Regions from separate parts of the Listeria sp. LM90SB2 genome, predicted to be linked through region 3. Evidence: riboswitches for the same ligand, from Rfam matches in the RefSeq annotation. Region 3 holds a riboswitch; each other region holds the start of a gene.
What was found. Region 3 has a riboswitch for S-adenosylmethionine ahead of GL301_RS12210 (methionine ABC transporter ATP-binding protein). Riboswitches for the same ligand answer to the same signal wherever they lie in the genome.
Positions count from the first base shown of each region.

Region 1: it holds a riboswitch for S-adenosylmethionine, as region 3 does, so the genes downstream of both, metE (5-methyltetrahydropteroyltriglutamate--homocysteine S-methyltransferase) here and GL301_RS12210 (methionine ABC transporter ATP-binding protein) in region 3, are expected to answer to the same signal.
Region 2: it holds a riboswitch for S-adenosylmethionine, as region 3 does, so the genes downstream of both, GL301_RS01560 (MetQ/NlpA family ABC transporter substrate-binding protein) here and GL301_RS12210 (methionine ABC transporter ATP-binding protein) in region 3, are expected to answer to the same signal.

Region 1 covers NZ_CP046449.1:1,731,009-1,741,008, forward strand. The annotation lists gene GL301_RS08510 (bifunctional homocysteine S-methyltransferase/methylenetetrahydrofolate reductase) at 1-1,667, opposite strand, end outside; gene metC (cystathionine beta-lyase) at 1,664-2,836, opposite strand; gene GL301_RS08520 (aminotransferase class I/II-fold pyridoxal phosphate-dependent enzyme) at 2,829-3,953, opposite strand; gene metE (5-methyltetrahydropteroyltriglutamate--homocysteine S-methyltransferase) at 3,975-6,272, opposite strand; SAM riboswitch class I at 6,379-6,485, opposite strand; gene GL301_RS08530 (MFS transporter) at 6,562-7,737, opposite strand; tRNA gene GL301_RS08535 (tRNA-Glu) at 7,804-7,875, opposite strand; tRNA gene GL301_RS08540 (tRNA-Ser) at 7,881-7,971, opposite strand; tRNA gene GL301_RS08545 (tRNA-Asn) at 8,006-8,078, opposite strand; tRNA gene GL301_RS08550 (tRNA-Ile) at 8,085-8,158, opposite strand; tRNA gene GL301_RS08555 (tRNA-Gly) at 8,184-8,254, opposite strand; tRNA gene GL301_RS08560 (tRNA-His) at 8,279-8,351, opposite strand; tRNA gene GL301_RS08565 (tRNA-Phe) at 8,380-8,452, opposite strand; tRNA gene GL301_RS08570 (tRNA-Asp) at 8,457-8,532, opposite strand; tRNA gene GL301_RS08575 (tRNA-Met) at 8,537-8,610, opposite strand; tRNA gene GL301_RS08580 (tRNA-Ser) at 8,653-8,742, opposite strand; tRNA gene GL301_RS08585 (tRNA-Ile) at 8,765-8,838, opposite strand; tRNA gene GL301_RS08590 (tRNA-Met) at 8,850-8,923, opposite strand; tRNA gene GL301_RS08595 (tRNA-Ala) at 8,966-9,038, opposite strand; tRNA gene GL301_RS08600 (tRNA-Pro) at 9,061-9,134, opposite strand; tRNA gene GL301_RS08605 (tRNA-Arg) at 9,145-9,218, opposite strand; tRNA gene GL301_RS08610 (tRNA-Leu) at 9,228-9,313, opposite strand; tRNA gene GL301_RS08615 (tRNA-Gly) at 9,328-9,402, opposite strand; tRNA gene GL301_RS08620 (tRNA-Leu) at 9,418-9,499, opposite strand; tRNA gene GL301_RS08625 (tRNA-Lys) at 9,505-9,577, opposite strand; tRNA gene GL301_RS08630 (tRNA-Thr) at 9,618-9,693, opposite strand; tRNA gene GL301_RS08635 (tRNA-Val) at 9,702-9,774, opposite strand; rRNA gene rrf (5S ribosomal RNA) at 9,784-9,899, opposite strand; rRNA gene GL301_RS08645 (23S ribosomal RNA) at 9,977-10,000, opposite strand, start outside.
Region 2 covers NZ_CP046449.1:319,230-329,229, reverse strand. The annotation lists gene htrA (serine protease HtrA) at 1-38, opposite strand, end outside; gene GL301_RS01590 (MBL fold metallo-hydrolase) at 136-966, opposite strand; gene GL301_RS01585 (two-component system regulatory protein YycI) at 1,086-1,925, opposite strand; gene GL301_RS01580 (YycH family regulatory protein) at 1,928-3,250, opposite strand; gene walK (cell wall metabolism sensor histidine kinase WalK) at 3,247-5,079, opposite strand; gene yycF (response regulator YycF) at 5,264-5,977, opposite strand; gene GL301_RS01565 (pyridoxal phosphate-dependent aminotransferase) at 6,190-7,371, opposite strand; SAM riboswitch class I at 7,524-7,643, shown strand; gene GL301_RS01560 (MetQ/NlpA family ABC transporter substrate-binding protein) at 7,752-8,573, shown strand; gene GL301_RS01555 (methionine ABC transporter ATP-binding protein) at 8,588-9,604, shown strand; gene GL301_RS01550 (methionine ABC transporter permease) at 9,601-10,000, shown strand, end outside.
Region 3 covers NZ_CP046449.1:2,462,611-2,472,610, reverse strand. The annotation lists gene gcvH (glycine cleavage system protein GcvH) at 1-150, shown strand, start outside; gene GL301_RS12235 (thioredoxin family protein) at 235-519, shown strand; gene GL301_RS12230 (cation diffusion facilitator family transporter) at 711-1,586, shown strand; gene cesR (response regulator CesR) at 1,661-2,356, shown strand; gene cesK (histidine kinase CesK) at 2,346-3,488, shown strand; gene GL301_RS12215 (hypothetical protein) at 3,567-3,755, shown strand; SAM riboswitch class I at 3,864-3,982, shown strand; gene GL301_RS12210 (methionine ABC transporter ATP-binding protein) at 4,072-5,094, shown strand; gene GL301_RS12205 (methionine ABC transporter permease) at 5,091-5,765, shown strand; gene GL301_RS12200 (MetQ/NlpA family ABC transporter substrate-binding protein) at 5,830-6,660, shown strand; gene GL301_RS12195 (Lmo2079 family surface lipoprotein) at 6,702-7,778, opposite strand; gene sufC (Fe-S cluster assembly ATPase SufC) at 8,118-8,903, shown strand; gene sufD (Fe-S cluster assembly protein SufD) at 8,922-10,000, shown strand, end outside.

The DNA.
Region 1 (10,000 bases), 730 kb from region 3:
ATTCGCTCCCGCACATCATCTGTCAAACGAATCCCGGGAACCTCATTATGCAGAAATTCTGCATTCCGACTAGACAATAATGGCATAACCCCAATAAAAAGTGGCACATCAATATTTGCTTTTTGCAAGGCTTCTTTTAATAAGATAGCTTTATTCACATCATAAATTGGCTGTGTAATAATATAATCGGCACCATATTCCACTTTTCGCTCAATTAACCTAACCGCTTTCTCTAAGTTCAGCACGTTCGGATTAAATGCCGCTCCAACATGGAATCGTGCCTTTTCTTTCAGTGATTTCCCAGTATAAGAAATCCCATCATTGAACTTTTTAATTAGCTGAACTAATTCCACAGACCTTAAATCAAACACCGAAGACGCTCCAGGGAAATCACCTACTTTAGTTGGATCACCTGTAATCGCAAGCACATCATGCAGCCCCAATTTATGAAATCCCATCACATGCGAATGCATCCCAACCAAATTATGATCCCGCGTCGTCAAATGAATGAGTGGTTTAATACCATATTCATGCTTCAAAATCGAAGCTAGCGCCATATTACTAATCCGCGGCGTGGCAAGCGAATTATCCGAAATCGTAATCGCATCAACGCCTGCCTCGTCAAGTGCCTGGGCTCCTTCAAAAAATTTCGTCGTATCAAAAGTCCTCGGCGGATCTAGTTCAACCAAAATCGTTAAACGTTCCTTCACTTTATCAAGCAAACGTTCACCAGAATCCACATCCTCCACTTCTTCTGGAACAAGTTCCAATATCGGCCGAACTTCTTTTTCCAAAATGGGTTTTGTTGTTTCAAGGCCTTTTCGTAAAGCACGAATATGATCTGGCGTCGTGCCACAACAACCACCAATAATCCGAGCACCTTCTTGCCGAAAAACCTCCCCATAATGTTCAAAATAATCCGTGTCAGACTGATAAATTACTTTTCCTTCTTGCATCTCTGGCAAACTAGCGTTGGGATAAACTGCCAAATAAGCATTATCATACAGCGGCACTGTTTCAAGAGCACGCGCCATATGGTAAGGACCAAGTCGGCAATTAATACCAACTACATCCGCTCCAAGCGCAATAAGTTCTTCCAGCGCATCCGGCAATTTTTTCCCGTTTTGAAGAATACCCGGCTCATGCATAGAGACATTCGCAACTACCGGTAAATCAGTAGTCTCACGAAGAATTTTCAACACTGTTTTAAGCTCATCTAAATCATAATACGTTTCCAGCAAAATCGCATCCACACCATCTAACAAAAAACAGTATAGCTGCTCCCTAAAACTTCGCTTGATTTCTTCGAGTGGAGCCGCTGGAAGTCTTGCATCCACTGCGCCATTTATTCCACCAATCGTCCCAAAAATATACGTTCCAGTCCCTCTTGCCGCTTCCTTTGCTAACCGAATGGCTGCTTGATTAATACGCTTCACTTCATCCTCTAAACCATATCGCGCTAATTTAATATAATTTGCACCATACGTATTCGTTTGAATAATATCCGCCCCAGCACCAATGTATGCTTTATGAATCGCAACAATATCTTCCGGATGAGACAAATTTAGCTCTTCAAACGAACGATCCACTCCATAAGAATAAAGCAAAGTGCCCATCGCGCCGTCAGCAATTAATACTTTTTCACTTAAATCTTTTCTTAAATTCATTTCGCAACACTTCCCTTCTTAATGAAAGAAAGTGCTTGTTTTAAATCAGCAATCAAGTCATCGGCATCTTCTAGTCCAGCTGAAAAACGTAATAATCCTGGCGTAATTCCTTGCGCCAAACGCTCCTCTTCCGGAACAGCCGCATGAGACATTTTAGCCGGGTAAGAAAGAATACTCTCCACCGCGCCCAAACTCACAGAAAATACCGGCAATTCCAAATGTGTTACTAGTTCTCGCACAGCTTCCTCACTGCCTAAATCAAACGATAAAACGGCCCCGCCACTTGTCGCCTGTTCCACTTGAATGTCATAACCCGCATGAGAAGGTAACCCCGGATAATGCACTGCCACCACATCTGGCTCCGCATTTAAAAATAGCGCAATTTTCTCCGCTGTTTCCGTCCCAGCCTTCATCCGCACAGAAAGTGTTTTTAGTCCGCGCAATAACAACCACGAATCCTGCACTCCAAGAACCCCACCAGTCGAATTTTGCAAAAAGTACACTGCTTCAGCCAGATTAGGATTATTGGTGACAATTAGCCCCGCCAAAATATCACTATGCCCTCCAAGAAATTTCGTCGCACTATGAATAACCAAGTCTGCACCTAATTCTAACGGTTTTTGAATTAACGGCGTCAAAAATGTATTATCAACAAACGTATAACACCCATTCGCTTTCGCAAGTTTTGCAACAGTCCGAATATCTGTCACATGCAGCAACGGATTAGAAGGTGTTTCCAAGTAAATCAGTTTCGTATTCGCTTGAAATGCCTTCGCAACTTCGTCAATATTTGTCGTATCAACAAAAGTATGCGTAATCCCAAAACGTGGCAACACTTGCTCCACCAAACGAAACGTCCCGCCGTACACATCTTTCGCAATAATAAAATGGTCTCCCTTAGAAAGAGTAAAGAGCGCTGCAGAAACAGCCGCCATCCCACTAGCAAAGGCAAAACCATTCGTACCACCTTCCAGTTCCGCAATCGCTTGTTCCACTTTTTCTCTCGTTGGGTTCCCACTTCTCGCATAATCATAAGCGTGATAATTATCAAAGTCATGCTGATGGAAAGTAGACGATAAATGAATTGGCGTATTAAGCGCACCTGTCTCTTTATCAATCCCGAGGCTCGCTTTAATCACAGCCGTATCTTGCGCATATTCATTAGCCACGAGCGCTCACCCCTTCCAAAACCGCATCGAGTGCCTTAGATAAATCAGCAATCAAATCTTCACTAGCTTCAATTCCAACCGAAATGCGCAATAATTTGTCTGTAAGTCCATAAGAATTCCGCAACTCTTCAGGAATATCTGCGTGCGTTTGTGTTGTTGGATAAGTAATCAAACTCTCCACCCCGCCTAAACTTTCCGCAAAAGTAAATAACTCAAGTTCTTTCAAAAGTGGCGATACGAGCGCCGCATCTTGAATAAAGAAACTAATCATCCCACCGCGCCCTGGATAACGAACTTCCTCCACCAATTCATGTGATTCCAAAAACGCCGCGATTTTCTCTGCATTCGCTTGATGTTGTCTTACACGCAAAACCAGCGTCTTAAGGCCACGAATCAATAACCAACTATCAAATGGCGATAGCACTGCACCCGTTGCATTTAACTGATTAAAAAAGAAATTCCCAAGTCGCTCCTCTTTTACAATAACCGCCCCAGCAAGCACATCATTATGCCCACCAAGATACTTCGTCGCACTATGAATCACAATATCCGCGCCCAAAGTTAACGGCTGTTGTAAAATTGGTGTATAAAATGTATTATCCACAATCACAAGTAAATCATGCGCACCTGCCCATTCAGACACAGCCGCAATATCTGTTTCCTGCATTAAAGGATTTGTTGGTGTCTCAATAAAAATCGCCTTCGTTTCCGGACGAACTAATTTCTCCAAATCAGCAATCTCCGCCCCGTCCCAATACGAAAATCCAATATTATATTGCGCACCAAACTGTTCAAAATATCTAAAAGTCCCCCCGTACAAATCCTGTGAACTAATAATATGTTCGCCAGTTTTAAAAAGCTGGAAAACAAGTTGAATCGCACTCATCCCTGAACTCGTTGCAAAAGCATGCGTTCCATTTTCTAGTTCCGCGAGCGCTTCCTGTAAAGCATCTCGCGTCGGATTTCCAGTTCTAGTATAATCATACCCCGTTGACACTCCAAGATCGGCATGCTGGTAAGCTGTAGAGAAGTAGACTGGCATATTGACAGCACCCGTTCTTTCACATTTTCTATTTCCAATTTGCGCTGCTATCGTCTCTTGTTTCAGCTTTGCCATAATTACCTCTCCTCCATTCCTTTATTTCTCTAATACTTGATATTCCGCACGAACTTCTTTAGTCGCTTTAATCATATCTTGAAGTGCCGCAATCGTTTCAGGCTCTTTACGCGTTTTCAACCCACAATCTGGGTTAATCCAAAATTGTTTTGCATCAATTGCACGTAACGCTCGGCGAATATTGTCTTGGATTTCAGTCACAGTCGGAACGCGTGGACTATGAATATCATAAACCCCAAGGCCAATTTCCTTATCATACGTCACTTCCTCAAATGTCGAAATTATCTCCCCGTGACTTCTTGACGTTTCAATCGAAATAACATCCGCATCTAGAGCACTAATCGTATCAATAATATCGTCAAAGTCCGAATAACACATATGCGTATGAATTTGCGTATCATTTTGGACCGAAGCAGTCGTTAATTTAAACGAATAAACTGCATCGTCTAAATATTTTTGCCATCTTGCTTGTTTTAATGGTAAACCTTCACGTAAAGCTGGCTCATCCACTTGGATAACTTTAATGCCATTACGTTCTAACGCTTCTACTTCTTTACGAAGCGCAAGTCCAACCTGATTTGCAACTACACTCTCCGGCACATCATCACGAACAAAACTCCAATTAATAATTGTCACCGGCGCCGTTAGCATTCCCTTCACTGGGCGCTTCGTTAACGACTGGGCATAGACACTTTCTTTCACGGTAATTTCCTCTGTAAAAGCAACATCCCCGTAGATAAGTGGTGGACGAACCGCTCTCGAACCATAAGACTGTACCCATCCAAATTTAGTTGCTTGGAAACCAGCCAATTTTTGCCCGAAATATTCCACCATATCTGTCCGTTCAAATTCCCCGTGAACTAATACATCAATATCCAAATCCTCTTGAATTTTAATCCAGCGAGCCGTTTCTTTTTCAATAAAAGCATTATATTCTGCATCGGTTATGTTCCCTTTTAACCAGTCAGCGCGCGTCTTCCGAACTTCCGGTGATTGTGGAAAACTTCCGATTGTTGTCGTTGGGAAAAGCGGTAATTTCAACCAAGCATGTTGCAACTTAATCCGTTCCGCAAATGGCAACTCCCGGTCCACCCGCACATTTTTCAAATTAGCAATCGCTTCTTGAACTTCTAAATTATTTCGATGACTAGATTCATTGAGCGCCGTCACTGCTGCACGAGATTCTTCTAGTTCAGCTGCCACACTTTCCGCACCATTCGTCAAAGCCTTCGTCAAAATAGTAATCTCCTCTAATTTTTGATCAGCAAATGATAAGCCACCAAGAATCACTTCATCCAAATCTGGCTCACTTAACTTCGTCACTGGTACATGGAGCAATGAATTAGAAGGTTGAACAATCAATTTTCCATCCGCCACATAATTCGCAATCTCCGTAAGTAGTTCCAGTTTAGCATCCAAGTCACTACGCCAAACATTCCGTCCATCAACCACACCGGCCGCTAAATACTTATCTTCCGGAAATCCGTGAGCTTTTAACGCTTTTATCGAATCACCATGATCATGAACAAAGTCAATCCCAATCGCCGCAACTGGTAAATTAACAACCTCTTCATAATAATCCAAACTTTCAAAATAAGTTTGTAACTCTATTTTCAAATTTGGAACTGCCGTTTGAAACGCTTGATATACTTTTTCAAATAACGCAATTTCTTTTTTATCAAAACTAGTTGCAAGATATGGCTCGTCAATTTGCACCCACTTGGCACCAGCTGCCTCAAGTTCTTTCAAAATCTCTACATACGCCGGAATAAATTTATCTAACAATACTTCAAAACTTTTTGCATCGCTACCTTTTCCAAGTTTTAAATAAGTAATTGGCCCAACAAGCACTGGTTTTCCTTCAATACCAAGCTCTTTCTTCGCTTCTTCGTAATAGTATAGTGCCCGATTATCCAACACTTTCGGCTCCGCATCAGCGAGTTCTGGAACAATATAGTGATAGTTCGTATTAAACCATTTAGTCATTTCAGAGGCCACCGCGTCATTTTTACCACGTGCAATATCAAAATATGTATTTAGCGAAACTTTCCCTCCATCATGCTGAAAACGTTTTGGAATAATCCCAAATGTAACACTCGTATCAAGCACTTGATCATAAAAACTAAAGTCACCAACTGGAATCAAATCAATCCCTTTATCTTGTTGTTTTTTTAGCGCATGTAATCTTAGAATCTTTGTTTCCGCCAATAATTCCTTTTCTGAAATTGTGCCATTCCAAAACTTTTCTAGTGCACGTTTCCATTCACGTTTCTCTCCAAGTCTCGGATACCCCAAGTTTGAACTAATTGCCTTTACCATACTTATCACCTTATCCTCTCCATTTTTTGCCAATAAAAAACCTCCCTAGAGAACTAGAGAGGTTTGGAAGTTTCGATACACAAATACAGTGAAACTTTTTAAGTCTCTCTTATCTCTCGAAGCATCACACTTCGCAGGATTTAGCACCTTTTCAACGAATTGAAAGGTTGCTGGGTTTCAACGGGCCAGTCCCTCTACCACTCATAATAAGAGTAATTTATTTAGTTTTTTTAATCACTTAAATTGGATTGAAATCATCATACCACTTGCACCTAAAAACTGTCAATCATTAATTTCCCATTTTCTTTTCAAGTGCATCTTTCCGAGCTCCAAATACTAGCAACAAACAGCCAAGCACAAGGATTCCGGCTACTACAAAATAAAATATTTGATTTCCAAAAATCCCGATCATCATTCCAGTCGCGCTCGGCCCAATAATGCTCCCCAAACTGAAGCACATGCCAACCAAAATATTCCCAGCCGGAAGCAATTCAAGTGGCGTTAAATCCGTCATATAAGATAATCCAAGCGAGTATAAAGATCCAAGTAAAATCCCCAAAACAAAGAAGAAAACCACATATAAAACTGGTATCTTAACAAATGCTGTCAACATAAAAACAACTGCTCCTGCTCCCGTCAAAAGAGGTAAAACTTTTCCTCGTCCAAACTTATCACTAACAATCCCAATAGGCACCTGAAAAATAATCGTCCCTACCGAAAAAGAAGAAATAACCATCGCTATCATCATCGTATCGAGCCCATCGCGCAACCCAACAACTGGAAAAGTCGCATTAAGTCCAGTCTCCAAAATTCCATATAAAAACGGTGGAATCATCGCTACCCAAGCCAATTTAAATACATCCGAAAAACGTTTCAAACTACCCCAAAAAGATATTTTTCGAATTACAGCCTTTTCAGCAACAAAGTCATTACGAACAAACCAAACGAGTCCCCAAGCTATCAAAACTAAAATTCCAGATAAAAAGAAAGGCAAGTTCGCATTTATTTTTGCCAAATTAACCAATTGTGGCCCAATCGCAAATCCTAATGAGAAAAACAACCCATAAATAGCCATATTCCGGCCACGTTTACTTGGCTCACTCATTGCCCCAATCCAAGTCTGCGAAGAAAAATGTAACATATGATCCCCCACACCAATAAGCAACCTTAATATAAACCAAAAATATAAATTAAACCAAATTGGAAAAGCCAAAATCGAAACCGCAACTAGTCCTCCCCCAACTAAAATAATCGGCTTATAACCATATTTATGAAGTGGGGCCTCAATAAATGGAGAAATAAGTAAAACTCCTAAATAGATTCCCGTAGCATGAAACCCATTAATTCCTGCACTTATACCTTTCTCTTCTAATATTATCGCAATAAGAGGTAATAAAACCCCCTGTGACAATCCTGAAATGGCAACAACCATCGTCAAAATCCAAAACTTTCCTTTAGCCCCCATTAGATACCTCCAACAAAATTTTACTAAATAAAAAAACAATGTCACAAACTGACATTGTTTTTAGGATGACCCGTACGGGATTCGAACCCGTGTTACCGCCGTGAAAGGGCGGTGTCTTAACCGCTTGACCAACGGGCCATATCTGGCGGAGAAGGAGGGATTTGAACCCTCGCGCCGCGCGAGCGACCTACACCCTTAGCAGGGGCGCCTCTTCAGCCACTTGAGTACTTCCCCAGATATAAAAAACTTATTCTTATTGAAAGAATAACTCCACAGGCAGGACTCGAACCTGCGACCGATCGGTTAACAGCCGATTGCTCTACCAACTGAGCTACTGTGGAATAAAATGGGCCTAAATGGACTCGAACCATCGACCTCACGCTTATCAGGCGTGCGCTCTAACCAGCTGAGCTATAGGCCCCAGTAAAACTATATTCATGGTAAAAAGCGGGTGATGGGAATCGAACCCACGACAACAGCTTGGAAGGCTGTAGTTTTACCACTAAACTACACCCGCATAATATAATTTTTAAAAACAAAGGGCGGATAATGGGAATCGAACCCACGAATGCCTGAACCACAATCAGGTGCGTTAACCACTTCGCCATATCCGCCATAAGGCAAAAATGTTTAAAAAAAGAATGGCTTGGGACAGAATCGAACTGCCGACACCTTGAGCTTCAATCAAGTGCTCTACCAACTGAGCTACCAAGCCATAATGGCGGTCCCGACGGGATTTGAACCCGCGATCTCCTGCGTGACAGGCAGGCATGTTAACCCCTACACCACGGAACCACTATTGCGGGGGCAGGATTTGAACCTACGACCTTCGGGTTATGAGCCCGACGAGCTACCAGACTGCTCCACCCCGCGACAATAATATTAAATTTTAGTCCACATATCACAAGTGAAAAACGGAGGAAGAGGGATTCGAACCCCCGCGCGGTATTACCCGCCTGTCGGTTTTCAAGACCGATCCCTTCAGCCAGACTTGGGTATTCCTCCATGATAATAATAAAGTGACAAGTGGACCTTGCAGGACTCGAACCTGCGACCGGACGGTTATGAGCCGTCTGCTCTAACCAACTGAGCTAAAGGTCCAAGATTGAAAATAGCGGCGGAGGGAGTCGAACCCACGACCTTTCGGGTATGAACCGAATGCTCTAGCCAGCTGAGCTACACCGCCATAATAATAAGGCAACTATTTTCTACTTAAATGTGAAGCAAGTGGAGCCTAGCGGGATCGAACCGCTGACCTCCTGCGTGCAAAGCAGGCGCTCTCCCAGCTGAGCTAAGGCCCCATAATAATAAGGGATTAAACTATCGGGAAGACAGGATTCGAACCTGCGACCCCTTGGTCCCAAACCAAGTGCTCTACCAAGCTGAGCTACTTCCCGTTTAATAAAGTGCGCCCAAGAGGAGTCGAACCTCTAACCGCTTGATTCGTAGTCAAGTACTCTATCCAGTTGAGCTATGGGCGCAAATAAAAGTGCCGAGGACCGGAATCGAACCGGTACGGATATCACTATCCGCAGGATTTTAAGTCCTGTGCGTCTGCCAGTTCCGCCACCCCGGCGTTGCTATAAAATATGGAGCGGAAGACGGGGTTCGAACCCGCGACCCCCACCTTGGCAAGGTGATGTTCTACCACTGAACTACTTCCGCATATTCCATAATAAGTGCGGGTGAAGGGACTTGAACCCCCACGCCTCGCGGCGCCAGATCCTAAATCTGGTGCGTCTGCCAATTCCGCCACACCCGCAAAAGTGAGCCGTGCTGGGTTCGAACCAGCGACCCTCTGATTAAAAGTCAGATGCTCTACCAACTGAGCTAACGGCTCTCTACAATAAAAATATGTATTATCATAAAGTTAATATTAATGGTGCCGGCTGCAAGAGTCGAACTCGCGACCTACTGATTACAAATCAGTTGCTCTACCAACTGAGCTAAGCCGGCATAAAAAATGGAGGTTAACGGGATCGAACCGCTGACCCTCTGCTTGTAAGGCAGATGCTCTCCCAGCTGAGCTAAACCTCCAGAAATACTGCCCGGCAGCGACCTACTCTCGCAGGGGGAAGCCCCCAACTACCATTGGCGCAGAGAAGCTTAACTACCGTGTTCGGGATGGGAACGGGTGTGACCTTCTCGCCATAACTACCAGACAATATAAAGTTGTTGAAAGATTGCTCTCTCAAAACTAGAGAAGAAAGGGTTCAGTTAGGTAACTTCGTTTCATTTTTTGGTTAAGTCCTCGATCGATTAG
Region 2 (10,000 bases), 770 kb from region 3:
TCGCTGTTTTCATTTAAATTCTTTTCTTTCTCGTCCATGTCTTCCTTCCTCTCTGCAAATTTCGCATTTATATACTTCCATAATAAACCCCAAATATGAAAAAACGATGAAAAAGCTTTAAAAAAACGGTGAAACTTAAATAGTAAAGATAGATGTAGCATTATCAGGGTCTGTGTCAAAAATTTCTAGTTTACCCCCAACATCAATACCTTCTGCCATAAGTGTTTGTGTTACGCTCATTCTCGCAAGTTCTTTCATATTGTTGTCTTTACTAAGGTGTCCCAAATAAATTCGTTTTGTTTGATCGGTAATGACTTCGCTCATTGCTATTGCAGCGTCCTCATTGCTCACGTGTCCCTCGTCACCAAGAATTCTGCGTTTTACATTCCACGGATAGCGTCCCATTCGAAGCATTTCTACATCATGATTACTTTCAAAAAGATAAGCATCAGCCCCCGCAATATGACCTTTCATTCGGTCGCTTACATAACCAGTGTCCGTTATCATTACAAATTTTTTATTCCCTTTATGAAATATGTAAAACATCGGCTCAATTGCATCATGAGAGACTCCAAAGGATTCCACTTGCATGCTACCAAAGGTTTTTACTGTTTCCATATCAAATTGGAATTTTTGATCTGAAGACACTTCGCCAATCATATTATCCATTGCTTTCCACGTTTTCGCGTTAGCATAAATAGGGAGTTTGTATTTCCGAGCAAGCACACCAAGACCTTTAATATGATCTGAATGTTCATGAGTAATTAGAATCGCGTCTAAATCGTTCATATCACGACCAACTTGCGCGAATAATCCTTCCATTTTCTTTCCACTCAAACCACAATCGATCAGAATTTTTTGGTCTCCTGTTTCGACAAGTGTGGCATTCCCTGAGCTTCCACTGGCTAATATACTAAATCGGATTTGATCCGTATCTTTTTCCGTTAAAATTTTATTTGCGAACATTTTTTATCCCCCTAAAGGCTTATATATCTTTCATTGTAACGCTAATTCGGCAAAATTGCATGCCCTATCGTTTGAAAAAGCCAACCTAATTTTTCATGATAATTAGGTTGACTCATTTTTTATTTGGTTTTCTGACGGCTCGATAATTCTGTACCTGGCTCGGTGGTTGATTTGTTGTCTGATTGATTAATTACTTGTTCGTCTTTGGCATTTACGAGGACATAATTAGTTTCACCAGAATGTTTTACTTCAAAACACCAAACGGGGAAGTATACATTTCCAGAGGGTAGCTGTACTGTCGTGTAATAGCCAAATGTTGCAGAAACCACGTCGCTGTCTTGCTTCAATTCTCCGTGCTGATAAACCGCTTCTAATGCATCTGTTGCGGACATTAAATTGGTTTTATCTTTTAAATCATCTTGCTTGGACATCCAAGTTTGCTCGTATGAGATCACTCGGTCATCTTGATCTAAATAAAAAGTAATTTGGCCCGCTTCATCAAATAAAACCATATTATTATTAATTAATTGATTAAAAGTGAGGGTCCGAGCATCTTTGTCATAATTCCAAAATTGATAGGATTCCCCGCGATAAACATCTGATTCCATAAATTTTTGAAATTCTGGGTTACTACCTTTTTTGCCAGCTTTTACGGGAGTTTGTAAGACAGAATAGATTTGTTTATTGTTATCTTTAAGCGTAATGGCTTGCCCTGTAAGATCGCTCACATCTTTTGTTGTAAAAGCTGCTCGCTCTGTAGTGAAAATAGAGCCGCTAGTAGGTTTGGTCGATAAATCAGGATGAGAGATATTATCTGCTTTTAATCGTTCTTCTAGCGTTTCATTTCCGAGTGTATCTGGGTCATCTGATAACTGCTTGTTGAAAAATATTACCGCTAAAAAAACATTAAGAATGAGGAGAGTCACAATAAAAATCATTTGTGTTTTACGCCAATCCATTTTTATTCACCCGCCTTTTCTGCGTCTGGTTGGAAGATGAACCATTTGTCATGATACTTATACAACCACGTCGGCTCTAATGTTACAAGACGATTCATGCCCGAAGATTCGCTTCTAGTCATATGATAGCCAGGAACAATATCTTCAATTTCTTCTGCTTTGACGTTAGGATTTTGGGCAAGAGCACTATAGACAGAATAAGAGGATGGTAACGTAACTTCTTTTTTCTCTCCGGGAACATCTGTATCTAAGCGGAAAAATGGTCTCATGTATTTATAAACAGCTTCAAGTCCTTCTGTTACAGAAATATCCGCCATGCCATTCTCATTGTATACTTGTAAATTATCGATGAATAAACTGAAATTAGTCGTCGCACTTTCCGCGGCATAACCTGTGAAATAGTAAGCGCCGTCGCCAGTCCAACCAGCATGGTCGTTCACAAAGTTAAAACTATCTTGAATAAGTCCAGCTCGTTTGACACTACTGAGATCTTCTGGATTAGTACGTTCTTGTGATGGATTTACATACTCCAACACTTTATTATCTGTATCCATTTCAATGACACTTGAACCATCTGTGTATGTGTTTCCTTCACTTTTAACAGTACCAGAATCTTGGAATAGTGCGGACGTGAATAAATTAATTTCAAGCGAATCGATGATATATTTTTTGCGATTTAGTTTCGTTTTTTCAGAGCTTAGAAAAAGATTGCGTTTGTTTGAAATTAGCTTATCATTTTGAGTCAGCTTGCTTTCGTTCTTTTTAACAATTTTTTCGATTTTATCAATGTCTTTATTTTGCAAAGAACTTTGGTAAATATTTTCTTGATCGTCATTTGTGAAATAAACCGAATGTAGCCCAGTATCCGTTTTGTTAATATCAAAAACAATTCGATTAAAGAACGCTGACTCAAGCCCTTCCCCTTCTACTTGAAAAATTTGAGCAAAGATAGAGAACGGAATATTATTGGGGAAAATAATCTCGATAGTTCCGTTTTTATGGATTAATTTCTCATAGTCTTCACTACTTTTTTTACTAGCTAATACTACTTCCGAGAAACTAAAGGCTTTACCTTGTGCCATTAGTTCGTTTAATAAATCAGCATCTAAACTTTGGTAATTATTTTCATTTGCATTTACAGCCAGCTTGTATGGTTTGAATACTTGCGATGTTGTCATTGTCTTGTCAATGGTTGTTTTTTCCACTTCTTTTACGTTAATTGCTTCGTAATCAGGTTGTCCCTTCCAAATAAAGTAGCTTAGGACAATACTGAGTACGACTAAAATGGTTAGTATAAATGAGCGAAATCCTGTTTTTTTCATCATTCCCAATCATCCTCCGGTAAGTCACTGTATGGCAGGGTAAATTTAATTATGGTTCCTTTGGTTTTATTACGTTCGGCCCAAATTCGACCACCATGTGCTTCGATAACTTCTCGAGCAATAGCGAGTCCTAACCCTGTTCCTCCCATTTCTCGCGAGCGTGCTTTGTCTACACGGAAGAATCGGTCGAACACATTTGCTAAATCCTCGTCTGGTACGCCTAAACCTTCATCGGCAATGCTTACTTCAATTTCATCTTCAAATTTTTTCAGATAGAAGGAAATGCGGCCACCATCCGGTGAATATTTATTGGCGTTAGAAATAATATTATCAAGCACTTGCATTACTTTATCTTCATCAATTTCGATGATGACTGGCTCTCTTGGAATATGGCGTTTGAACATGATTGTTTCTTTTTTCATCATTTCAAAACGGTCAATAATATGGTTAAAGAAATCCGTAAAGTTCACGAAGCTTTTTTCGAGTTGTTCTCTGCCGCCATCCATTCTGGAAAGTTTGAGGAGATCGTTAACGAGACGAATCATTCGTTCGGTCTCATTTTGCGTTACTTCAAGGAAACGTGGAGCGATTTCTTTATCTTCCCACGCGCCGTCGCTTAATGCTTCTAAATAGCTATGCATACTGGTAAGTGGGGTTCTTAGTTCATGTGATACATTGGATACGAAATCGCGACGTTCTTGGTCGACTTTTTCTTGATCGGTAATATCGTGAAGTACCGCGATAACCCCATTATTAAAGCCTGTTTCCCTTTGAATGACCGAGAAATTGGCACGAAGCACGTACGGTTTGTCGAGAGTACTACGGTCCATTGTTAGTGACCCATCTACTTCCATTAAATCTTCAAATTGGTACGTGTCTCCGATGTCTAAAACATCAATAATCGAGCGCCCATTCGCACTTTCATGTTTCACGCGAAGCATTTTTTCTGCTGGCGTATTAATGAGAATTACTTTCCCGCGGCGGTCTGTTGCAATTACGCCATCAGTCATATATGCGAGTACAGAGGATAACTTGCGCCGCTCCCCTTCAGTCATTGCTTGGGCTTCTTGGACTCGTTTTGTTAGTGTATTAAAAGAATCAGCCAGTTCACCAATTTCATCGACACCGTATACTTTAACTTTGCGGCTATAGTTGCCGCGAGCCATCGCATAAGCTTGACGTTTCATTTCGATAATTGGTTTAGTAATGGTTCTTGATAATAGAATTCCAAGGACGGCTGTAATAATCATCGCAATCAAAGTCCCTGTGATGAAAATGTTTGTAATATCATCAACTTGTTTATAGACACTTTCGATATCGGCGACAAGATAAATAGCCCCTATCACTTGGCCTTTATTTTTGATGGAGGATACGTTCACCCAAACGCGGTTATTTTTATTCGATTCGTCTTTATAGATTTTGTCCTCAGAAGTCGTTCCAAGTGATAATGTTCGTTTTACAAGTGGATCGTTGCTTTTTTGTCCAACAATTCCTTGGTTATTTAAATTAGATGTGCCGAGAATTTTCCCCTTGTCATCTACAATTCTTACTTCGATTAAATTGCTACTTGCGCGAGAATAATCGACTAAGAGTTCTCTAATATCATTTTGTAACTTGACGGAGTTGTCGCTATTTTTAATAATTTCTTCTCTAGCGTTATAATCTAAAAGCGTAATACTATTCGTAATAGAATCTTGAAAATTTTTCTCCAGTTGCCCTTCCAGCTCACGTACAAAATACGCGCCGATTACTTGCATTGCAACGATAATTAGTAGCAAATACATAATAACTAACTTAAATTGTACGGACTGAAAAAATCTCATTTTATGCATAAGTCTTTCTACTCCTATTCGGGGTAATATATTTAAATTAGTATACCATATGTTATGGTGTAGACGTATTGTTTTTCCTGTTAATTGGGTCGATTTATTTATAAAAATAGTACCTAAGTAAGCGAAAATACCCAAAAAAAGTGGTCACCGAATTTTTTTCACTTCGGCGACCACTTCTTGTTATTTATTCTTGTTCTGGATTGCGTAAATAATAGCCAACTCCACGTCTAGTTACTAACCATGCTGGGTGACTTGGGTTATCTTCAATTTTCTCACGTAAACGACGAACGGTAACATCCACCGTACGAACATCGCCGAAGTAGTCATAGCCCCAAACGGTTTGAAGTAAATGTTCACGTGTCATGACTTGTCCCATATGTTTTGCTAAATAATGTAGTAATTCGAATTCACGATGTGTTAGTTCGATTGTTTCTCCACGTTTAGAAGCCACATATGCATCCGGATGAATAATCAAAGAACCAATTTCTAGTTCGCTGTTTTCTTCTTCCTCGGCTGCATTTGAGCTGACTTGGCTGTGACGGCGCAAATTGGCTTTCACTCGAGCAATTAACTCGCGATTACTAAATGGTTTCGTTACGTAGTCATCTGCACCAAGTTCTAGTCCGATAACTTTGTCAATCTCTGAATCTTTCGCTGTTACCATAATTATTGGCATATCATATTTTTTACGTACTTCACGACATACCTCAATACCATCACGACCTGGAAGCATAATATCCAGTAAAATTAAATCTGGCTGAACTTCTTCTACAAGTTCTAACGCTTCATCGCCATCATAGGCGCAATATACATCAAAGCCTTCTTTATTTAGATTAAACTTAACTATATCCGCAATCGGTTTTTCGTCATCTACTACAAGAATTTTCTTTTCTGCCATTTTTTTACAGTCCTCTCATTCCTGGATTTCGCCGGCTTTAACCGGGACAGATACTTTTTATTTAATGCATAAAAATCTCACTAAACATTTTAAATTCTGGCCTGCCTTCATAAAACAACATGCTAAGAATAGACTTACTAACCAATTATAACACATCCCATTAATTATCTGAATTATTACAAGCGATTTTCTCTTAAAATTGGATAAATTGGCTACTGCTGTGTAACTTTATCGAACAAATGCAATTTGGAAACTCGCGTTACTGCTTCTTCCAAGCGCTCTTCATCCATTAAAAGACCTACGCGGACGTAACCTTCACCAAACTCCCCAAAGCCACTACCATCCGCAACGGCAACACTGACCTCTTCTAGCAGATAATCAGCAAATTCGCTACTTGTAAAATTTTCCGGGACTGGCATCCAAGCAAAGAACGAACCCGCCGGCGCAACTGCCTCCCAACCAATTTTCTTACAAGCAGAAATAAAGGCATCCCTGCGACTTTCATAACGAGCGGTTAATTCACCCACACAAGTCTGATCTCCTGTTAAAGCTTCGATTGCAGCATCTTGAATCCCTGGAAAAAGACTTACATACATATGATCTTGAATAAGATTAATAGCTTCAATAACTTCGCTGTTCCCAACTGCAAAACCAACGCGCCAGCCAGCCATATTATATGTTTTCGAAAGTGTATAAAGTTCAATTCCAACTTCTTTTGCACCGTTTGTTTCTAAAAAACTAATTGGTTTTTTACCGTCAAAGCCAATACCTCCATATGCGAAATCGTGCGCAACAACGATATTATGATTCTTGGCAAAAGCGACTGTTTCTTCAAAGAAATCTGCCGTAGCCACAGCGCCAGTTGGATTATTAGGATAATTTAAATACATTAATTCAGCTTTTTCAGCTATGTCTTCTGGAATTTTAGTGAAATCTGGTAAAAAATTATTTGCGGCAATAAGCGGCATTTTTTCAAATTGAACTTCACCTAACACTACTCCTGACAAATAATCAGGATAGCCCGGATCAGGTAAAAGCATCGTATCACCTGGATCCATCAAACACATCGGCAGCTCCACTAAACCTGTTTTTGTCCCAAACAAAATAGCTACTTCCGTGTTTGGATCAATTGTTACATTATATTCACGCGCGTAAAAATCCGCAGCGGCTTGTTTTAGTTCGTGTTTTCCTCGAAATAAAGAATATTTGTGGTTAAGTGGTTTTTCTGAAGCTGTTTTCATTGCTTCCACAATATGTTTGGGTGTTGGCTGGTCTGGGTTTCCTTGTCCTAAATTAATGACATCATGCCCTTCTGCCACCTTTTTTCCAACTTTTTCAACAAGGCTAGAGAAAAACTGATCTGGTAAATTTTGCAAGCGTTTGGAAATTTTCATTTTACACCCGTCCTTTTCAAGTTTCATTGATTAAAATAGTAAAGTTTTCTGAAGTATTTGTCCAGTATGATTTTTTTAAAACTTAAAAAAGCATTGACAAATTAAGGTAATGTGCGTATATTTTTAACTAACAGGTTTTTCTAAAATATTTTCTCTTATCGAGAGCGGCAGAGGGACTGGCCCGATGAAGCCCGGCAACCTAACTTTATTTAAGCGTAAAGTGAAGGTGCTAATTCCAGCAAAATGGTGTATTCCATTTTGGTAGATAAGAGGAGCTGGATATGTTCGACTTTCCACTTCTCTATTCTAAATAGAGAAGTTTTTTATTGTTTTCATGAATAAATCTGGATAATCACACAACATACTAGGGAGGAAAAAAGATGAGAAAATTAACAAAAGGGTTAGGAATTTTACTTGCATCAAGTCTTGTTTTAGGATTAGCAGCATGTGGAGGAGGCAGTGACGACAAAGCCTTAAGCACAGAAAAAATTACAATTGGAACAACAGCAGGACCTCACCAACAAATCGCTGAAGAAGTTCAAAAATTAGCGAAAAAAGACGGTCTTGAAATCAAAATCAAAACATTTGATGATTATAACACGCCAAATACAGCTTTAAATGATGGTGATTTGGATGCGAATAACTACCAAACAATTCCATTTTTAGAGCAACAAAAGAAAGATAAAGGCTACAAATTAGACGTTGCTTTTAAAACAGTAGCATTCCCAATGGGCATTTACTCCAACGATATTAAAGACTTGAAAAATCTTAAAAAAGGCGACAAAATTGCCGTTCCAAATGATCCAAGTAACGAATACCGTGGTTTAAAACTGTTTGAAGATGCTGGCGTTATTAAATTAAAAGATGGTGTGGAAGAAAAAGCAACGAAAAAAGACATTGCTGAAAACCCGCTTGACCTTGAAATCGTTGAACTTGAAGCTTCTCAAATACCTGCACAATTAGATGAAGTTGCAGCCGCAGCTATCAATACTAACTTTGCAATGGGCGCTGGACTTTCTATTAATAAAGATGCCATTTACCACGAACCTACAAAAGACAATCCATATCCAAACGTTTTCGTTGTTCGTAGTGCCAACAAAGACGATGAAGTCGTAAAAACATTAGAAAAATATTACCATTCAGATGAAGTAAAAGCATTTATTGAAAAAGAATTTAATGGGTCTGTAGTACCTGCATTCTAGGGAGTTGTTTTATTTTGATCGAATTACATCAAGTTTCAAAATCATTTAACGTAAATGGAAAAACCGTAGAAGCCGTCAAAAATGTTTCTATTACAGTAGAAAAAGGAGAAATTTTCGGTGTCGTTGGTTACAGTGGCGCCGGGAAAAGTACCCTTGTTCGTTGCATCAACCTGCTTGAACGTCCAGATGCCGGCCAAGTTGTGATTGATGGGAAGAACTTATCTACCCTATCAAGCAAAGAACTTCGTGTCGCTCGCCGGAAAATCGGCATGATTTTCCAAGGATATAACCTACTAAAAACCGCAACTGTCTATGATAACATTGCCAAACCATTAAAATTAGAAGGCGTTTCAAAAGACGAAATCGAGACGCGCGTAAATAAATACTTGTCAATTGTTGGCTTAGAGGATAAACGAAACAACTATCCAAGCCAACTTTCTGGCGGTCAAAAACAGCGTGTGGCGATTGCTCGTGCTCTTGCGCATGAGCCAGAAATTCTCTTAAGCGATGAAGCAACAAGCGCCTTGGACCCTGAAACAACAGAAGCAATTTTGCAACTGTTACTTAAAATTAATGCGGAACTCGGCATTACGATTTTCTTAATTACACATGAACTTGATGTCATTCAACGTATTTGTGACCGGGTTGCTGTAATGGAAAATGGTCATTTAGTGGAACAAGGTACGGTTCTTGATATTTTCACGAAAGCAAAACACGCGACAACCAAGCGCTTTGTGGGATCGGAAGCTAGTTTCGATATCCCGCAAGATTTGCTTGAAAAATATGTTGCGACTGGGAAATTGGTTTCTCTTCATTTTATTGGAGACGAAGCGGATGAACCTGCGCTCGCTCTTGTATCACGTAAATTCGACGTTCTTCCAAGCATTTTAGCTGGGGGAATTGATCATTTGAAAAACGGAACACTTGGAAAACTGCTCGTTCATTTAAAAGGGGACGAAGTTGAATACAGTAAAGCTATTTCTTATTTGAAAGAATCTGGAGTCGTTGTTGAGGAGGTCGAGTTACTATGAGTTTGTTTTTTGAAGAATGGGGCCCGATACTTTGGCAAGGATTTCTAGAAACGCTTACGATGACTGGGATTACACTCGTGATTTCACTTGCGATTGGTTTACCACTTGGCGTATTTTTAACATTAACGCGTAAAGGTGGTCAATCAGAAAACCTGGTTGCCTACAGTATTCTAAACTGGGTTATTAATATTTTACGTTCATTACCGTTTATTATTTTGTTATTCTTAATGATTCCCGTAACACGGTTTGTTGTTGGGACTACTATTGGGATTCAAGGGGTTATTATGCCACTTGTGGTATTTACGGCACCTTATATTGCCCGTTTAATGGAGTCCGCCCTTTTGGAAGTGGACCGTGGAGTTGTGGAAGCCTATCAAGCTATGGGAATTTCTACAC
Region 3 (10,000 bases):
GTTGCTGTTAACGAAACATTAGAAGATGAACCAGAATTAATTAATAGCAATCCATACGATACAGGCTGGATTTTAAAACTTGAAGAAGTAGAAGAAGCGGATGTAAAGGCTCTTTTATCAAGTGACGATTACGAAAAAGTATTAGATTAATTTTTAGGAGGCCGGCTTGGGATAACCGAAGCTGGTCTTTTTTGATAGGAGGCGTTTTTCCTGGAAATTTGGGAAAAAGAAAGTTTGCGGACGGCGCAAAAAAACGGGGAGGACTTCGTTGTTTTCTTTTTTACTCCGATGTGTGGTAGCTGCCAAATAGCAAGCCGCCTTGTGGATGTGGTTTTAGAAGCGGACGAGGTTCATACAGAAGTTGTGAAAGTAGATTTAAATTATGTGCCTGATATTGCGCAAAATCTTGAAATTACATCAGTCCCGGCGCTAGTTAAATTTAGGAACGGTCAACCGGCCGATTTAAGCTACCAATTACATGATGCAACGGCCATTTTTGAATTCCTGTATAGTGAGTAATACAGGGATTTTTTCTGTGTTAAATTTTGCCCTGGAGCAAAAAAGTTTCGCTCCCGATATAGAACTGTATTTAACTAAAAACGTTGCTATAGACACAATTTGGCTGCTTGTGGTAAGATAATTCGAGTTGTTAAATTAGTGTTTTATAAAGAGAAATTTTTAGTGAAACATAAAATATCGGAGGCTTTTTTATGAACCATTCTAATCTTACTATTTTATCTGTGTGTAGTAATTTTGTTATTGTTGTACTTAAATTGATTGTCGGCTTTTTTACAGGTTCTGTGGCAGTGATTTCGGAAGGGATTCACTCGTCCATGGACTTATTTGCGTCAATCATCACTTTCTTCTCGATTCGGATTTCTAATCAACCGGCCGATGAAGACCATCCATATGGACATGGAAAAGCAGAGAATATTGCGGGAACCATTGAAACTTTACTTATTTTTGTAGCGGGGATTTGGATTATTGTGGAATCAGTTAATAAACTTGTAAATCCTCACGAAATTCGTTTTCCAGCGCTTGGTATTATGGTAATGCTTTTTGGCGCTATCGTGAATATTATCGTGTCTCGTATCATCAAAAAAGCGGCTGATGAAGCTAATTCAGTAGCGATGAAATCCAATGCATTACATTTATATACAGACGTGTTCACATCGCTTGGGATTGCGCTTAGTTTGTTCCTTGTATACATAACCGGCTGGCTTTGGTTAGATCCTGTCATCGCGATTTTAACGGCGTTTTATATCATGTATGAGGCTTATAAATTGTTAAAAGAGTCTTTCCCTCCATTAATGGACAAACGCTTGTCTGCGGACGAAGAAGAGGCTATCAAGCAAATTATTTTGGCTCATAAAGCAAGATTTATTGAATTTCATGATTTTCGCTCGAGACGGGCAGGAGCAGAAGAGTATATTGATTTTCATTTAGTTGTATCTTCATCGATGACGATTGAAAGTGCTCATTCGCTATGTGACGAAATTGAGGCAGAGATTATGAATTTTTATGCTAAAGCGGAAGTCCTTATCCACTTAGAGCCGGAAGAAGAACGGGTTCTTACCAGAATTTAATCCGAGCTCTTTCTATTCGATTTGTTGCTAAAGTGTTACAATAGGTAGAAATAAGACTGGAAAGGACAATGAGTATGACAACTTCTATTTTAATTGCTGATGATGACAAAGAAATTGTTGATTTAGTAAAATTATATTTACAAAATGAAGGATATACGATTTATCAAGCTTATGATGGTGCGGAAGTATGGCGTTTAGTTCAAGAAAAACAGCCAACTTTAGTGATACTAGATATTATGATGCCTGAAATGAACGGCTTAGAAGTATGCCGATTAATGAGAGATAATGGGATTTTGACTCCCATCCTAATGCTTAGTGCCAAGGCTGAAGACAACGACAAAATCATGGGTCTTTTAACAGGTGCGGACGATTATATGGTCAAGCCATTCAATCCATTAGAGCTTTCTGTACGCGTGAAAGCTATTCTAAGAAGAATGCAGCAAATGAGTCAAGCAGAGCCTGTTAGTCAAGATAAAGTCATCATTGGGCCGATAGTAGTTGACCGTGGCCTTCACGTTGTAACTGTTAGTGGCAAAGAACTTCATTTGACGACTTCTGAGTTTGATATTCTATTTTTACTAGCGAGTGAGCCAGGGCGCGTTTTTAGTTCAGAATATATTTTTGAGAAGATTTGGCAAGAAAAGGCCCTTGGAGCGAGTAAGACAGTAATGGTCCATATTAGTAATTTGCGTGATAAGTTACGCGAGGCTATGGGTGGAGAAAATGTGATTAAGACTATTTGGGGAGTAGGGTACAAAATTGAAATCTAAACTGGAACTGTTGTTTACGAAAATTAGCCATGTGATGAATGTTTGGCAGGCGACTTTTTTTGCAGCTGTTTCTTGGATTTTGGCGTTGATTACCATCCAAACTATTTATTTATGGAGCATTTCCATTCGGGATGATTCTTTGTTTTTACGGGAAGTGTCACAAGCTATTGTTCAATTATTTGGAACGAATAAATATACGCGAATCATGCAATCTTTTTGGATGATGTCGCTAAAATTTCTGATTATCTTTTTAATAGCTTGTCTATTCTTTGCTTTTTTCTATCGTTTGATGCGTCAAAGAATTTTGAAAAAACAACTGCGTACGATTAATTTTGCGCTTAACGACGGGAAGCCAGTTGACACAGAAAGTTTTGTGCCGGAAATTCAAGAACTGGAACGTAACATCGAAAATATGCGGGAACGGCAGAAAAAATTAATGCAGCAGGAAGAACAGGCCCAGCAAGCCAGAAATGATTTGATTACGAATGTTTCGCATGATTTGCGAACACCACTTACATCCATTTTAGGCTATTTAAGTTATATACATGAAGACCGTTATCGCGATGAAATTGAGCTGCGTTATTACACCGAGCTTGTGTACGGGAAAGCGCGTCACTTGCACAAACTTATTGATGATTTGTTTTCTTATACAAGGCTCGATAGCGTGGATTACCAACTAAAGAAAGATGAGTTAGACATTATTGAGTTGCTACGGCAATTAGTGGCGGAGTACGACGGGCGAGCTGCAGAACGAAATATGCAGATTGTCGAACATTTTGATGCTAACAAACTAATTATTGGCGGTGATGGCAACCAAATCATGCGCTTATTTGAGAATTTATTTTCGAATGCCCTTAGATACGGAGAAGGCAACAAACAAATTGATGTTAGTGCTAAGAAAGAAGATAATATGGCTGTTGTGCGCGTAACGAATTATGGTGAAGAAATTCCTAATGTCGATTTACCTTACTTGTTCGAGCGCTTTTACAAAGTAGATAAAAATCGGACGACGACTGGAACCGGATTAGGCCTTGCGATTGCTAAATCTATTGTTGAAAAACATGGCGGAATTGTTACTGCAGAAAGTAAAAAACGCCAAACCAGTTTTATCGTTAAACTGCCACTAATTTAATCTTTAACAATTCTTAAAAGTTTCTTTCCGCGTGATTTATGTTCTTTCTGTAGAATATAAATCACGGAGGAGAGGAAAATGAAAAAACATATTGTTTTAATTGTTGTTGCTTGTATTACGGTTATTGCGGTATTTATGTACATAGTTCAAATTAATAATAGCGAACTCAAATATCAAAATAGGGCCCAAATTAAAATAGCCTCTCAAATGGCTAGTCAGAATGAACAGACAGATAATAGTATTATTAGTGAAATAACTTACAAATAAATTAACATAAGTGAGAAAGTTATTGACAAAGTCTACTAGACAAGGTAATATGAAAAAACAAGAAACGTCACTATAGTCACAAATGAAGTGATTTAATAATATGTAGAAATCTTATCCAGAGTGGTGGAGGGAAATGCCCTGTGAAACCCAGCAACCTAAACAATAATTCATTATGTGTTTAAGGTGCTAAGTCATGCAGAACAACTAATTGTTCTGAAAGATGAGAAGGAAGTTAGTCCATTTGAAAAAATGCTGCCTTTCTGCTCATCAGCAGAAAGGTTTTTTTGTATATCAGAATGTAGAAAAGGTGATAGAGATGATTACGTTACAAAACGTTGTAAAAGAATACACGTCCAGAAACAATAAAGTTCTCGCAGTCGACCATGTCGATTTAGAAATTGAACAAGGCGAGATTTTTGGAGTAGTTGGATATTCTGGAGCTGGTAAAAGTACGCTAATCCGGATGTTTAACGGACTGGAACTACCGAGTGCCGGGACGGTGGAAGTAGACAATTTACTTATTAGCCAGATTCGCGGTAGTAAGCTTAGAAAAGCTCGTCAGCAAATTGGAATGATTTTTCAACATTTTAATTTATTATGGTCACGTACAGTGGCAGAAAATATCGCGTTTCCACTAGAAATTGCAGGTGTACGAGGTGAAAAAAGACGTTTTCGAGTAAATGAACTCATCCGCCTTGTTGGCTTGGAAGGAAAAGAAAATGCCTATCCATCTGAGCTAAGCGGCGGTCAAAAGCAGCGTGTCGGTATCGCAAGAGCACTGGCGAACAACCCAAAAGTATTGCTTTGTGATGAAGCAACTTCCGCACTAGATCCACAAACTACCGATGAAGTTTTAGAACTCCTCCTAGATATTAACAAACGCCTCCATTTAACTATCATCGTTATCACCCATGAAATGCACGTTATCCGGAAAATATGTAATCGCGTCGCAGTAATGGAAAACGGAAAAGTTGTTGAACTCGGTGATGTTTTAGATGTTTTCCGTCATCCACAAGAAAAAGTAACACAGCGCTTCGTCCGCCAAGTAACCGATTCAGACGAAACAGAAGAATTAATCCATCTATTACTCGATAATTATGCAGAAGGAAAAATTGTTAAATTACTCTTTATGAGCGAAAATGCAACTCAACCAGTCATTTCTCAAGTAGCAAAAGAAAATGATGTTATGCTAAATGTTCTCCACGGGAACTTAACGCAAACGCAAAATGGCGCATACGGAACGCTTTATGTACAAGTTTTAGGTACAGAAGATGCGATAAATGCGAGTCTAACACAGCTACGTCAACTTAAAGTAGAAACGGAAGTGTTAGAACGATGACGAAATTACAAGAATTATTTCCAAATGTTGATTTTCAAATGATGTGGGTCGCAACACAAGAAACATTATACATGACGCTTGTTTCATTATTTGCGGTTTTTTTACTCGGGATTGTGTTAGGATTATTACTATTTTTAACTAACAATAAAAAACATGCCGGAGCGCGCATTCTTTACTGGATTACAGCCATTTTAGTCAATGTGTTCCGCTCGATTCCTTTTATTATTTTAATTGTATTACTATTACCGATGACAAAATCGCTTGTCGGAACTGTAATTGGGCCGAAAGCGGCACTTCCAGCTTTGATTATCTCTGCTGCTCCGTTTTATGGTCGGATGGTAGAAATTGCCTTTCGTGAAGTGGACAAAGGAGTTATCGAAGCAGCCAAATCTATGGGAGCGAATATGTTTACCATTATTGGTAAAGTACTTATCCCAGAAGCACTTCCAGCGATTATTTCCGGTATCACAGTGACAGCAATTTCGCTCGTTGGTTTTACCGCGATGGCTGGTGTCATTGGCGCTGGCGGTCTTGGGAATACTGCCTATCTTGAAGGGTTCCAACGTGGACAACCTGATGTAACAGTACTTGCGACAATTATTATCTTAATTATCGTCTTTATTTTCCAGTTTATCGGCGACTTCTTAACAAAACGAACCGACAAACGCTAACCAATGTATATGAAGAAATTTATATAAAAAAACGCGGAATCCCCGCAAAAAAGGAGAGAATTTCATGAAAAAGGTTCTTGGTTTCATTTTCACATTAAGTTTAGTTTTAGTACTTACAGCTTGCGGTGGCTCCTCAGATAAAGCTTCATCTAGTAAAGACGATAACCAATTGGTAGTGGGTGCGTCCAATACACCACATGCCCAAATCTTAGAACAAGCAAAACCAATTTTAAAAGATAAAGGGATTGACTTGAAAATTGTTAAATATACAGATTACGTTATGCCTAACAAAGCGCTAGAAGAAGGCGATTTAGATGCTAACTACTTCCAACATAAACCATATCTTGAACTAGAAGAAAAAGAAAAAGGCTACAAATTTGCTGATGTTGGCGCGATTCACATCGAACCAATGGGTATCTACTCTAAAAAAGTTAAAGACATTAAAGATCTAAAAGACGGCGCGCAAGTTTTACTTTCTAACTCAAAATCTGATTGGCCGCGTGTTATTGGTATTTTTGTGGATAACGGACTATTAACGCTGAAAGATGGCGTGAAACCACAGGATGCAACTTTTGATGATATTAAAGACAATCCGAAAAACTTGAAATTCAAATACGATTTTGATCCAGCTTACTTGATGACTGCCTACAATAACGAAGAAGGCGACGTTGTAGCGATTAACTCTAACTTTGTTGTAGATCAAGGCTTAAACCCTTCTAAAGACGCTATTGCAATCGAAAGTAAAGACTCTCCTTATGCGAATATCGTTGTAACAACAGAAAAGAAAAAAGATGATAAAAACATTAAAGAGCTAGTAAAAGTACTTCATTCAAAAGAAATTCAAGATTACATTACGAAAGAATGGGACGGCGCTGTTGTTCCAGTGGATAAATAAAATAGAAAAAATCCTTTTACCGTTTCGGTAAAAGGATTTTTTTATTGAGCGCTACTTAAATATAATTTCAGTCCATCGGAAATGGCTTTATCCAATTCTTTTTTGGATACAATTTCTTTTCCTTCTGGCATTGGAGGAACTTTTTCGTAGTCTAGCATATCAATCGTTGTTGTGAAGTCCATTAAGTCTTTTGTTTTGGTATCTTCAAAATTAGTAGTGATAATCGCTTTACTAAATCCTTTTTTGCTGTCAGGAGTTAATGTTAATTTGAAATCTAATGTTTGTGCTTTGTTTTCTGTTAGAGCTTTTAAGGATGATTGGATACTTTTTTGAGCATTGTTCCATTTTTTCTTTGCTGCTTTTTGAGTGCTACCGTCAATTTCTCCAATAAGTGCTACAACACTTCCGTTATCATCAAGTTTGGTGATAACGGAATTAACTAAATCGCTAATCTCGTTTTTAGATAATTTTAGGACGATGTCACCATTATCTTTTGAAGTGAAGTGTTGGTCATCTAGGTCGTTTAGATAACTATAAATCGCAATGCCGGCAGTTTCTTCCATTTTTTTCAATACTTTTGCTTGGCGGTCTACAGTTTCTGTATCAATTGTTTGATTGGAAAAATTTTGAATTGTTTCGAATAGGTTTAAATACTTCGACTCCAAGTCTTTGTTTTGATCTAGTACCTGGTTGAAAATTCTAGCTGCTGAATCCGGTAATAAACTGGAGATGCTATCAGAAGCGTCGTAGAAATCAGATACAGGAATATAAGCTTTTCCGTCATCGCTGTTTTGAAGTGCATGTATTGTTAAATCAAGTGGTTTTTTTCCTTTCCAGTGAATAGAAGATGCGCTGTAGGAAGATGCGGAATCACTATCAACAGAAATTTTATATTGGATGTTCGATTTTTTAAGTTGATTTAAGTCGATTTCAGGACCAAGTTTTTTTATGTAACTTTCTGAGAGGTTATTTACTTGGAATGTCACATTTGTTGTATATTGTCGGTTTTCAGCTGTTTTTTGCAAGGCGGCAGTGAAGTCAGATTTAGGGGAGCTACACCCGGATAACGTGGCTAAAAGCAATACAAAGATGGTCGCAGCCATTATTGCTTTCTTCATATTTTAAATTCTCCTTCAATAAGTAATCGTTTATTACAAAAAAGTTATTATGTTGCAATTTTGTTACGTTACAACAATACCATATATAAATAAGATATACAATCCCTTTTTTAGGATGAAAAATCCCTTTCATTTATTGGTATGACACGTTGTATTTTTTTAGGGACGGATTCTCAAATAAAATAGAAACAGTGATAATGCTAGAAAACTGGTAAAAAACCTTTATTAATAGTAGAATGAAGGGGAGAATGCGAAGAATACTGGTTTTTATAGTTGTAATCAGATTAGAATTATACTAAACTAGGATTATGCAAATTTTACACTAGGGAGGACTTTTTTATGGCAACTTTAAAGATTCAAGATTTACATGTTGAAATAGAAGGAAAAGAAATTTTGAAGGGTGTTAACCTGGAAATTTCAACTGGCGAAATCCACGCTATCATGGGACCGAACGGAACAGGTAAATCTACGTTGTCCTCAGCTATTATGGGGCATCCAAAATATGAAGTAACACAAGGAACAATCACGCTTGACGGGGAAGATGTACTCGAAATGGAAGTAGACGAACGCGCTCGTGCTGGTCTTTTCTTAGCGATGCAATATCCAAGTGAGATTAGTGGTGTTACAAACGCTGAATTCATTCGTGCAGCAATCAATAGCCGCCGCGAAGAAGGCGACGAAATTCCAGTAATGCAATTCATCCGCAAACTAGATGCCAAAATGGATATTTTAGATATGGACGAAGAAATGGCGGAACGTTATTTAAATGAAGGATTTTCAGGCGGAGAGAAAAAACGTAATGAAATCTTGCAATTATTAATGATCGAGCCAAAATTAGCGATTTTAGATGAAATTGACTCTGGTCTTGATATCGATGCGCTTAAAGTTGTCTCTAAAGGTGTAAATGAAATGCGCGGCGAAGGATTCGGTTGCTTAATCATTACCCATTACCAACGTTTACTGAACTACATCACGCCAGATTTTGTTCACGTAATGATGCAAGGTAAAGTAGTAAAAGAAGGCGGACCTGAACTTGCGAAACGTTTAGAAGCAGAAGGTTATGACTGGATTAAACAAGAGCTTGGTATCGAACTTGAGGAAGAAGAAGCAGTAGACCAACAATAAGGAAGTGAGGTTAAAATCATGGCAGAAAATATGACGATTAAAGATGATTTTATCCACGCTTTTTCAAGTAATGCGAATGAACCGGATTGGTTTTTAGATATCCGTCGCAATGCTTTTAAAGCCTACGGGGAACTGGACTTGCCTTTTGTGGATAAAACAAAAATTACTCGCTGGAATTTCACAAAGTTTGAGACGTTTATACCTTTTAAAGAAGGCGTAACGAATGAAACTCTACCGGAAAAAGTAGCGAATTTAGTTGATTTAGATAATAAAGAAGCCAATTTTTACGTTCAAATGGATGAAAGACCTGCGAGACTTCAGTTGCAACAAGAACTAGTTGACCAAGGCGTTATTTTCACAGATATTATTTCGGCTGTGAAAAACCATCCTGAACTTGTGAAGAAATATTTCATGAAAGATGCAGTTCAAGTGAATGAACACAAACTGACTGCTTTTCATGCGGCGCTTGTGAACGGTGGGATTTTCCTTTATGTTCCTAAAAATGTCGAAGTGAAAGCACCAATTCAAGCTGTTTTCGTACAAGATAAAGCGGAATCTCCACTTGTTAACCATGTGTTGCTTGTGGCGGATGATAATAGCTCAGTCACTTATGTGGAAAACTACGTAACGGTAGATAACGCACCTAAAGGGATTGTTAGCATTGTGGAAGAAGTAATCGCTGAGAAAAATGCGCGCATTACTTTTGGCGGTGTAGACAATCTTGCAAGTGATGTTACGACATATGTGAACCGTCGTGGACACATTGGAACAGATAGCCAAATTGAATGGGCGCTTGGCCTGATGAATGATGGCGATACTATCAACGAGAACGTAACAAACCTAATGGGAGACGGCTCTTCTGCTGATGTGAAAACGGTGACTGTTGGACGCGGTAAGCAAACGCAAAACGTGACAACGCGCGTGACGCATTACGGTAAAGCTTCTAATGGTACGATTTTATCCCATGGTGTTATGAAAGAAAGAGCGACAACTATTTTTAACGGAATTGGTCACATTAAACATGGCGCTTCTAAGTCAGATGCACAACAAGAATCACGTGTACTGATGCTTAGTCCTGAAGCACGCGGTGATGCGAA